3 regions of the Pantoea sp. UBA4549 genome follow, and region 1 is predicted to be linked to each of the others. Evidence: riboswitches for the same ligand, from Rfam matches in the RefSeq annotation. Region 1 holds a riboswitch; each other region holds the start of a gene.
The links. Region 1 has a riboswitch for thiamine pyrophosphate ahead of thiC (phosphomethylpyrimidine synthase ThiC). Riboswitches for the same ligand answer to the same signal wherever they lie in the genome.
Positions count from the first base shown of each region.

Region 2: it holds a riboswitch for thiamine pyrophosphate, as region 1 does, so the genes downstream of both, thiD (bifunctional hydroxymethylpyrimidine kinase/phosphomethylpyrimidine kinase) here and thiC (phosphomethylpyrimidine synthase ThiC) in region 1, are expected to answer to the same signal.
Region 3: it holds a riboswitch for thiamine pyrophosphate, as region 1 does, so the genes downstream of both, thiB (thiamine ABC transporter substrate binding subunit) here and thiC (phosphomethylpyrimidine synthase ThiC) in region 1, are expected to answer to the same signal.

Region 1 is NZ_DGLH01000017.1:15,083-18,353, forward strand. It holds gene thiC (phosphomethylpyrimidine synthase ThiC) at 1-1,925, opposite strand, end outside; gene thiE (thiamine phosphate synthase) at 1-3, opposite strand, end outside; TPP riboswitch at 2,017-2,117, opposite strand; gene B3041_RS15730 (Rsd/AlgQ family anti-sigma factor) at 2,196-2,702, opposite strand; gene nudC (NAD(+) diphosphatase) at 2,789-3,271, shown strand, end outside.
Region 2 is NZ_DGLH01000015.1:221,301-224,571, reverse strand. It holds gene B3041_RS15095 (Gfo/Idh/MocA family protein) at 1-284, opposite strand, end outside; tRNA gene B3041_RS15090 (tRNA-Asn) at 549-624, shown strand; gene thiD (bifunctional hydroxymethylpyrimidine kinase/phosphomethylpyrimidine kinase) at 689-1,489, opposite strand; TPP riboswitch at 1,559-1,655, opposite strand; gene B3041_RS15080 (hypothetical protein) at 1,846-2,049, shown strand; gene ahpF (alkyl hydroperoxide reductase subunit F) at 2,112-3,271, opposite strand, start outside.
Region 3 is NZ_DGLH01000013.1:137,220-140,490, forward strand. It holds gene thiP (thiamine/thiamine pyrophosphate ABC transporter permease ThiP) at 1-741, opposite strand, end outside; gene thiB (thiamine ABC transporter substrate binding subunit) at 717-1,703, opposite strand; TPP riboswitch at 1,750-1,845, opposite strand; gene sgrR (HTH-type transcriptional regulator SgrR) at 1,881-3,271, opposite strand, start outside.

The DNA.
Region 1 (3,271 bases):
CATGCTTTCTCCTTATTAACCGCATCGGCAGGATGATAAAGCTCGCCTCCGCGGCGGCGGAATGTTTCGGACATCTGCGCCATCCCCACCTCAACCGGCTGTGCATCAGCCTGCTGGCGCGCCGCAAATTCCCGTACTTCCTGGGTAATTTTCATTGAGCAGAACTTCGGCCCGCACATAGAACAGAAGTGCGCAACTTTGCCGGATTCCTGCGGCAGTGTTTCATCGTGATAGGCGCGGGCGGTGTGTGGATCCAGCGCGAGATTAAACTGATCTTCCCAGCGGAATTCAAATCGCGCTTTGGACATGGCGTTATCGCGGATTTGCGCCCCCGGATGCCCTTTGGCCAGATCGGCGGCGTGCGCGGCGATCTTATAGGTGATCAGCCCCTGCTTTACATCTTCTTTATTTGGCAGACCAAGGTGCTCTTTAGGCGTCACATAGCAGAGCATCGCGCAGCCGAACCAGCCAATCATCGCCGCGCCAATACCGGAGGTAAAATGGTCGTAGCCGGGGGCAATATCGGTGGTCAGCGGGCCAAGCGTGTAGAAGGGCGCCTCATCACAGTGTGTCAGCTGCTCGGTCATGTTGCGCCGGATCATCTGCATCGGAATATGGCCCGGTCCCTCAATCATCACCTGTACGTCATACTCCCAGGCGATTTTGGTCAGCTCGCCCAGCGTTCTGAGTTCTGCAAACTGCGCCTCATCGTTGGCATCCTGAATCGAGCCAGGGCGCAGGCCATCGCCCAGCGACAGGGCAACGTCATAAGCGGCGCAGATTTCGCAGATGTCGCGGAAATGCTGATAGAGAAAACTCTCCTGGTGATGTGACAGGCACCATTTCGCCATAATCGAGCCACCGCGTGACACGATCCCGGTCAGACGTCTGGCCGTCATCGGCACATAGCGCAGCAGTACCCCGGCGTGGATAGTGAAGTAATCGACGCCTTGTTCTGCCTGTTCCAGCAGCGTATCGCGGAAAATGTCCCAGTTGAGATCTTCAGCGACACCGTTCACTTTTTCCAGCGCCTGATAGATCGGCACGGTGCCGATGGGAACCGGACTATTACGCAGGATCCACTCGCGCGTTTCATGGATGTAGCGGCCGGTGGAGAGATCCATCACGGTATCGGCACCCCAGCGCGTGGACCACACCAGCTTTTCCACCTCCTCTTCAATCGACGAGCTGACCGCAGAGTTACCGATATTGGCATTGACCTTCACCAGAAAATTGCGGCCAATAATCATCGGTTCTGATTCGGGGTGGTTGATATTGGCTGGGATAATGGCGCGCCCGCTGGCGACTTCGTCGCGCACAAATTCTGCGGTGATATTTGCCGGCAGGTGCGCACCAAAGCTTTCGCCCGGGTGCTGCTGCAGCAGCACTTCGCTGCGGATGCGTTCACGGCCCATGTTTTCACGAATCGCAATAAACTCCATCTCCGGCGTCACTATGCCCTGACGGGCGTAGTGCAGCTGAGTGACGCAGCGACCAGGCTTCGCACGGCGCGGAGAGGGCAGCGATTCAAAGCGCAGATGATCCAGACCTTCATCGGCCAGACGCTGCTGCGTATAAGCGGAACTGCGCTGAGCAACCGGCTCACTGTCATTGCGCCCGGCTATCCACGCGGCGCGCAGCTTTGCCAGCCCCTGATGGACATCGATAGTGGCCTGCGGGTCGCCATAGGCGCCTGCGGTGTCATAAACCGGAACGGGCTCATTGATTTCATACTGCGGTTCCGCTTTGGTACCACCGGTATGGGTAGGACTGAGCTGGATTTCACGCATCGGCACGCGAATGTCAGCGCGGCTGCCGGTGATCCAGATACGCTGTGAGTTGGGAAAGGCGGTGCCCTGCAGCGAGTTGATAAAATCCTGCGCTTGCGCGCGCTGTTCACGACGAGAAGGTTTAGCAGCAGACATAGCAAAATTCCTGAAGTCAGTGGAAGTTGCTTGTCCGGAGTCCGGAAGGAGTAACAGCGCCTGCAGTCAGGTAAGGCCCGATCGTGCGCTGATAATAGCTACTCTTGTTCCCTTCGCAGGTACTAGCCTGATCAGGTTCCGCGGATCCCGAATTAACGGTCTCAGCCCCGGGGGGCACTCCGACAAGGTGTTTCTGTTTAAAACAATAAAAGCCCGGTCAGCATAAGTGGGCTTTTACGGAATAACAAGGATTTTACAACTGCAGAAGGATCAGGCCGGACGCGCAATAGTGCTGTCGTTTGCAACAGGCGGAGAAACCAGCTGGTTATCCCACGCCATCTGAATCAGCTTATCTTCCAGAGAAAAGCGCGACGCCAGCGTTTCGCCTACTTCAGAGAGCGCCCGCTGGAACTCAACGCAGTTTTCATCGGTAATCGCCTGCTGCAGATGACTGTCATACAGCTGCATGATGCGATCGGTATTGCTTTCAAGCGCCGGGTAGAGATGCGCTGCAGCAACCAGCGGGCTATCGCCCTGCAGATCCCTGATAATGCGCTCATACATACTGAAATGGCCGGTTGAGAGATAGTCCACCAGCGTGTGGCAGAAGTCATCCAGAGCCTGCTCATTCAGCGCCGTCAGCGCCTCTTTATTAGGCTTAATGCCGATTAATTCATAATAAGTGACAAGCAAATGCCGACGCGCACGTAACCATGCATCGACTAATTCATTACCGCCACCGACACGCCTGGTCAGGTTATCTAACTGGGTAAGCATATGAGGCTCCCGGTGAGTTATAGTTGTTCATTACACTTAACATCAGACTTTCAGCGTGCCGTGCGACGCTAAGGACAACGAATAAGATGCAACGTGAGATCTCAAGCGTAGACGCTGGCTGGTGGATTGTCAGCTCTGAACAGAAACTTTGGTTGCCGCAGTGTGAGCTACCGCACGGCTTAGCGGCAGATTTCGACCTTACAGGCCAGCACGGCATGCTTATCGGCGAGTGGCAGGGCGAAAACGTCTGGCTGATCCAGACGTCGCGCCCGGAAAATATGGGCTCGGTCCGGCAGATTATCGATCAGGATCCCGGGCTGTTTCAGCTCGCCGGCCGGGGAGTGCAGCTGGCTGAATTCTACCGCTCCCACCGCTGGTGCGGCTACTGCGGCCATGAGATGCGCGTCAGTCCGCGTGAGTTTGCCTGCCTCTGTACCCACTGCCGCGAACGTTACTATCCACAGATTGCACCCTGCATCATTGTGGCGATTCGCCGCGGCGATGAGATCCTGCTGGCGAATCATGCCCGCCATCGTAACAGCATCTATACGGTACTGGCTGGCTTTGTC
Region 2 (3,271 bases), on a different contig from region 1:
TGGCGAATCGCCTCCAGCGCCATCTCTTTATGCAGGAAGTTGGGCGCGCAGATATCCACGACATCGATCTGCGGATCGCTGACCAGCTCGCGCCAGTCGCCGGTGGAACGGGCAAAGCCAAACGTGGCGGCCTGCTTTGCCGCCAGGGCCGGGTTTACTTCAGCCAGCATCTCACGCACGATCTCCCCCTTCAGGGCAAATACCGTGGGTGCCTGCGCATAGGCGATAGCGTGACACCGCCCGATATATCCGCTGCCAATCATTCCGATTCTGACTCTGTTCATGCTGCACCCGTGAAAAGTAGAGAAGGTTTCGCGGAATATATGTTTCATATTTCGGCGCCACAATGGCGAAATGAAATATCTGTGATCATTGATGTGGGGCACACGACAAAATCAGCAATTACCGCTGTAAGTTTGCAGTACTTTGGTGATATTCCTCACATTGTGTCAGGGAGTGGCGGTTTATTCAGCAGTTGGTGAAAATTTTGCAAAAGGGCTTTGACACGCAGCAGGCTGCCCGATATTATGCGCCCCGTTCCACACAATTCCTCTGTAGTTCAGTCGGTAGAACGGCGGACTGTTAATCCGTATGTCACTGGTTCGAGTCCAGTCAGAGGAGCCAGATTCTTAAAAAGAGCAGCCTGTAAGGCTGCTCTTTTTATGCCTGCGTACTATCCGCCTGCGTCCTACCACCAGTGATGAAAATGATGCACCGGCCCGATGCCCTTTCCTGCCTCCAGTGAATCGGCCTGCAGCAGCGCCTGCTGCAGCCAGCCTTTTGCCGCTGCCACTGTATCAGCCCAGCTCTCATGCCGTGGTCGCAGCGCCGCCAGCGCTGCCGACAGTGTACAGCCGGTGCCGTGGGTATGACGCGTCGCCACGCGCGGCGCCGTAAAACGGGTGCGTCCGCTGCGGGTGATCAGCCAGTCAGGGCTCTCTGCATCCTCCAGATGGCCGCCCTTCATCAGCACCGCTGCACAGCCGAGATCCAGCAGTCCCTCCCCCTGCTGCAGCATGGCGCGCTCATCCCGGGCAGGTGCCGTTTCCAGCAGCGCCGCCGCTTCCGGCAGATTAGGCGTGATCAGTGAAACCTGCGGCAGCAGCCGCTCACGCATCGCTGCCACCGCCTCGGGGGCCAGCAGCGCATCGCCGCTTTTGGCAATCATGACCGTATCCAGCACCACAAACGGCAGCCGCGCACGCGCCAGTTTTTCTGTTACGACCTCCACGATATCGCTCCCGGCCAGCATGCCGATTTTCGCCGTATCGATACGGATATCGCTCAGGACCGAATCGAGCTGTGCGGCGACAAACGCCGGGGAAAGATAACAGACCGACTGCACGCCGCAGGTATTTTGTGCCACCAGTGCGGTAATGACGCTGGTGCCGTAGGCGCTGAGTGCAGAAAAGGTTTTGAGATCGGCCTGAATCCCTGCGCCGCCGCTGGGATCGGTGCCGGCAATGGTCAGGGCATTTATACGGGGCAAGCCGCGCGGCAAAGCAGAGAAAGGGTGGGTCATCATAGCGCTCCTGTCAGGCGTACAGGAAGGCGAATGCGCGCAGGCATCTGACTTCCCTACGCTGGCATTATCCAGATCAGGTAATACGGGTATTTCTCAGCCTTCACAAAGAAGGGCACCCCGAGTCATGGTGTCTGTTACGACACACCGGCAGCTTAGGGGAAGCGATCGCCTGAAGCAAGCCACAGAGAGCAGAAACATTGATCTGCGCGGTTGCAGAGGCAGACAGACCGCTGGGGTGACCGGTTTATTGATACAGCGCAAGCCGCGATAACGCTGCTGCGTGCTTAATCTGCTGCCGGACCACCCTGCCGGATATCACCATGATTAACCTGCTGCGCCATCTTATTCCGCACGCTCACCGCTGGCATCAGATTACAATCAGCCACCCCGGCGTTCTGAACCCTGCCGGACGTTACTGCCTGGCCACCTGTATCACCGCACGCTGTCGCGGCTGTGGCGCGCGGCTGCATAAGCTTTACTACCACGACCTCAGCGATAGCGAAGCACGCCGCTGGCTTGGCTGATTAACGGCAAAAAAAAGCCCCGCAGCAAGGTGCGGGGCGCAGGCCGGATAACAGAATTGAATTTACTGTGCCGGCTGGGTGCGGATCAGATAATCAAAGGCGCTGAGTGATGCTTTAGCGCCCTCGCCGCTGGCGATGATAATCTGCTTATAGGGCACCGTGGTGCAGTCGCCGGCGGCAAACACGCCTTTCAGGCTGGTTTCGCACTTCGCATCGATGATCACTTCACCCATGCGGTTACGCTCTATCGCGCCTTCAAGGAAGCCGGTATTAGGCAGCAGACCAATCTGTACAAAGATGCCGCTCAGCGCCAGCTCGTGCGTGGTCTGCGTGGTGCGATCCAGATACGCCAGGCCGGTGACTTTGCTGCCGTCGCCTTTGACTTCGGTAGTCTGGGCGTTGAGGATCACGTCGACATTTTTCAGGCTGCGCAGTTTATCCTGCAGCACTTTGTCGGCACGCATCTCACCGGCAAATTCCAGCAGCGTAACGTGCTCAACGATACCGGCCAGGTCGATGGCCGCTTCCACGCCGGAGTTACCGCCGCCAATGACCGCGGTGCGCTTGCCTTTAAACAGCGGGCCGTCGCAGTGCGGACAGTAGGTTACCCCTTTGGTACGATACTGATCTTCGCCCGGTACGCCCATGTTGCGCCAGCGCGCGCCGGTGGCGATAATGATGCTGCGTGATTTCAGCACCGCGCCGGAAGCGGTTTCAATAGCGTGCAATCCCCCTTCCTGCGCGGCCGGGATCAGTTTAATCGCGCTCTGCGTGTCAATCACATCCACCGCGTAATCATCGACGTGCGCGCGCAGTGAACCCGCCAGCTTCGCACCTTCTGTTTTGGGTACAGAAATGTAGTTTTCAATATCTACTGTATCCAGTACCTGGCCGCCAAAACGCTCGCCCATCAGGCCGGTGCGAATACCTTTACGCGCGGAGTAGATAGCGGCCGCGGCGCCTGCCGGACCACTGCCGATGATCAGGACTTCATAAGCGTCACGCTTGTTCAGCTCTTCTGCCGCACGCTTATCAGCGTTGGTATCTACTTTTCCGACGATTTCAGCCAGGCTCATGCGGCCCTGACCAAACTCTTTGCCGTTAAGGTAGACAGCCGGCACGCCCATGACGTTGCGCTCGGTGATTTCATGCTGGAACACGCCGCCATCGATGGCGGTGTGGCTGATACGCGGGTTAAGCACCGCCATCAGGTTCAGCGCCT
Region 3 (3,271 bases), on a different contig from region 1:
CGCCAGCAGCGCGGCACGGCCGGGATCGTAATCAAAACTCAGCGCCTGGTAGATCGCCAGCTCCAGCGTGGTCGCCTGCGGCCCGCCACCCAGCGCCAGCACCGTGGCGAAGCTGGCAAAGCAGAGCATAAAGATCAGCGCCGCCGTCGGCAGGATCTGCCGGCGCAGCCAGGGCCACTCCAGCAGCCGGAACAGGTTCCAGCCGCGCAGCCCAAGCTGCGCCGCCAGCTGACGCTGTTCCGCCGGAATGCTCTCCAGCGCCTGCAGCAGCATGCGCGTCGCCAGCGGCAGGTTAAAAAAGACGTGCGCCAGCAGGATGCCCTGCAGGCCATAGGGAGAGAAGTGATAGGGTACGCCCAGCAGCATGCAGAGCTGCGCCAGCCAGCCGGTACGGCCGTAGACGCTCAGCAGGCCAAATACCGCCACCAGCACCGGCAGCACCAGCGTCATCGCGCATAACCGCAGCAGCAGCGTACGACCCGGGAAGCGGCGGCGATAGAGCGCGCGCGCCAGCAGCACAGCCGGCAGCACCGAGCAGAGTGCCGAGAGCAGCGCCTGCTCAAAAGAGAACGCCAGCACGTGGTGCAGATAGCTGTCGCTGAGCAGGGCGCGCATGTCCGGCAGCGGGGCCGCCGTCAGCAGCGCCCCCAGGGCAAGCAGCGCCACGGCACACAGCAGCAGCGCGCTCAGCGCGCCGGGGATCAGCCAGCCTGGCATTAGCGGCTGACAGCCCGCTGCCAGGCGCTGATCCACGCGGCGCGCTGGTCAGCCACTTCTGCCGGTGAAAACTGCAGCGCTTTTTGTGGCACCTTCAGCGCCTGATAGCCCGCCGGTAAATCACTTTTGATCACCGGGTACATCCAGTTGCCGGTGGGGATCGTCTGCTGGAACGCGGGGCTGACGATAAACTGCATAAAACGCTGCGCCAGCGCCGGCTGTTTGCTGCCCGCCAGCTGCGCAGCGACTTCCACCTGCAGATAATGCCCCTCGCTGAAGGTGGCAGCGGCGTAATTCTCTTTCTTCTCTTCAATAATGTGGTAGGCGGGTGAAGTGGTATAGCTCAGTACCAGATCGCCTTCGCCCTTGAGAAACAGGCCGTACGCTTCGCTCCATCCTTTGGTGACGGTAACGGTTTTGGCCGCCAGTTTCTGCCACGCCGCGTCGCTGCGATCGCCAAACACTTTTTGCATCCAGAGCAGCAGGCCCAGGCCCGGCGTGCTGGTGCGGGGATCCTCATAAATAACCCGCCACTTCTGCGGGCTTTCAACCAGCTCCTGCAGACTCGCGGGCGGATTCTTCAGGCGGTTTTTGTCATACACGAAGGCGAAGTAGCCGTAATCGAAGGGGATAAAGGTGTCGTTCTGCCAGCGCTCAGGCAGCTGCAGCGCCGCGGTATCGACCTGGCTTTTGGCAAACAGGCCGGTTTTTTCCGCCGCCTGCAGCAGATTGTTATCGAGTCCCAGCACAACGTCGGCTTTGCTGTTTTTTCCTTCCATGCGCAGACGGTTGAGCAGCGAGACGCCATCCTCCAGCGCCACGTAGCGCAGCTCGCAGCCGCACTCCGCTTCAAACGCTTTCTTTACCGCCGGGCCTGGCCCCCATTCAGCAGCGAATGAATCATAGGTATAGACAGTGAGCAGGGGTCTGGCAGCAAATACCGGCGCAGACAGCAGTAGCAGGACAGGCAGAACGTTCTTTAACACTTTGCGCTCCTTGAGGAGAGGATAGGGGTGAGTCGCAAAGGATCTGAGGCTGGCACATCTCAAATCCCTACGCCGGTATTAACCGGATCAGGTTCGACGGGTTTCTCTCAGCCTGACGACGCAGGCACCCCGTTGAGAACGGCTTAGTGTAGACATTTCCGCGGCGGCGTGAAAGCGTCATAATGCCGGCGGCGCAAACCAGGCAGATTTGAAATCGAACCAGCCCAGCGTGTTCAGCCGTACGCCGCGCATGCTGCGCTGACCTTCCAGCAGCAGCCAGTGGTGAAACAGCGGATGCAGCCAGTCCTGATCCACCAGCTGGCGCGCCCATTCAGCCAGCGGCAGACGTTTCTCACGCCAGCGCGCTGCATCCTCATGCCACGCCAGCGGAATACAGTGCTGCATCAGCGGCAGCTCATAGAGCTGCGCAAACAGCGCATACTCCAGCGGCAGAGTAAAGTTAACGCTGCCGAGCCAGATATCGCTTTCACCGGCGCCGGCAAACCACGCTTCATAGCTCACCACCCGGGTGACCAGCTCCACCCCCTGCTGCGCGAGCAGAGGACGCAACGCGCTGGCGATGCCTTCATGCTCAACGTGGTCGCTGTACCAGCTTAACGTCAGCCGGGTCAGACCGTCCGGTTTATCCGCTGCCCGCCGATCGCGGCGATGGTGCCAGCGCGGCAGCAGACCCCAGGCGGGAAACCAGTAGCGCTGATAGCCGGGATCGGCATGATGCAGCAGGGTAACGGGATTAAGCAGATCGCTGACCCAGCGGCGGAACGGCGCATGGCGTCCCCAGGCGGATCGCTGGTCAAACAGCAGAAAGTAACAGCCTTCCTCCAGACGGCTCTCTTCCGCGATCTCATCCGCCTCGCTGCCCTGCAGCTTTACGCCAGCGTAGACCAGCTCGTCACTGACTTCCGGCAGTACCCAGATTGAGACCTCATCAATCAGCGCCCGGTAACCAAAGTAGTCATCAAATGCGGCAATTTTCAGCTGCGTCTGCTGATTGCGCAGCACGCTGTAGGGGCCGCAGCCGGCAGGCTGACGGGCAAAGTCGGGCATTGCCGGCCATTCGCGCGGCAGGATCATGGCGCTGACGCTGCCCAGCAGCCATGGCAGCCAGCTGTCAGGCTGGGTCAGAGAGATATCCAGCGTCCAGGGTGCCGGGGAGTGCAGCTGCGCAATATGTGCAAACAGCGGCAGGGCAGCGCTGCGCTGCAGCGAATCAAGGATATCCGCCATCTCCAGCTCGCGCCCGTGATGAAAGCGGATGGCCGGGCGCAGATAAAAGCGCCACTGCCGTGCGGAAAGCTGCTGCCAGTGGTGAGCAATATCCGGTTCAATTTCCCCGTTTTCCTCATTTATGCGCGTCAGGCCGCTGAAGATCTGCCGGGCCAGGTGCGTTTCCGAGCGGCGCAGCGGTGAGGCGGGCAGCAGGTTTTGCAGCGGACGGTAGTAGAGCACGCGCAGGATATGTTTGCCCTGACGCACGCTGCGCCCAAGGTGGGCAGCAATCATCTGCCGCACCTGCGCTTTGTCACCCACCAGCTGAACCAGCTGGT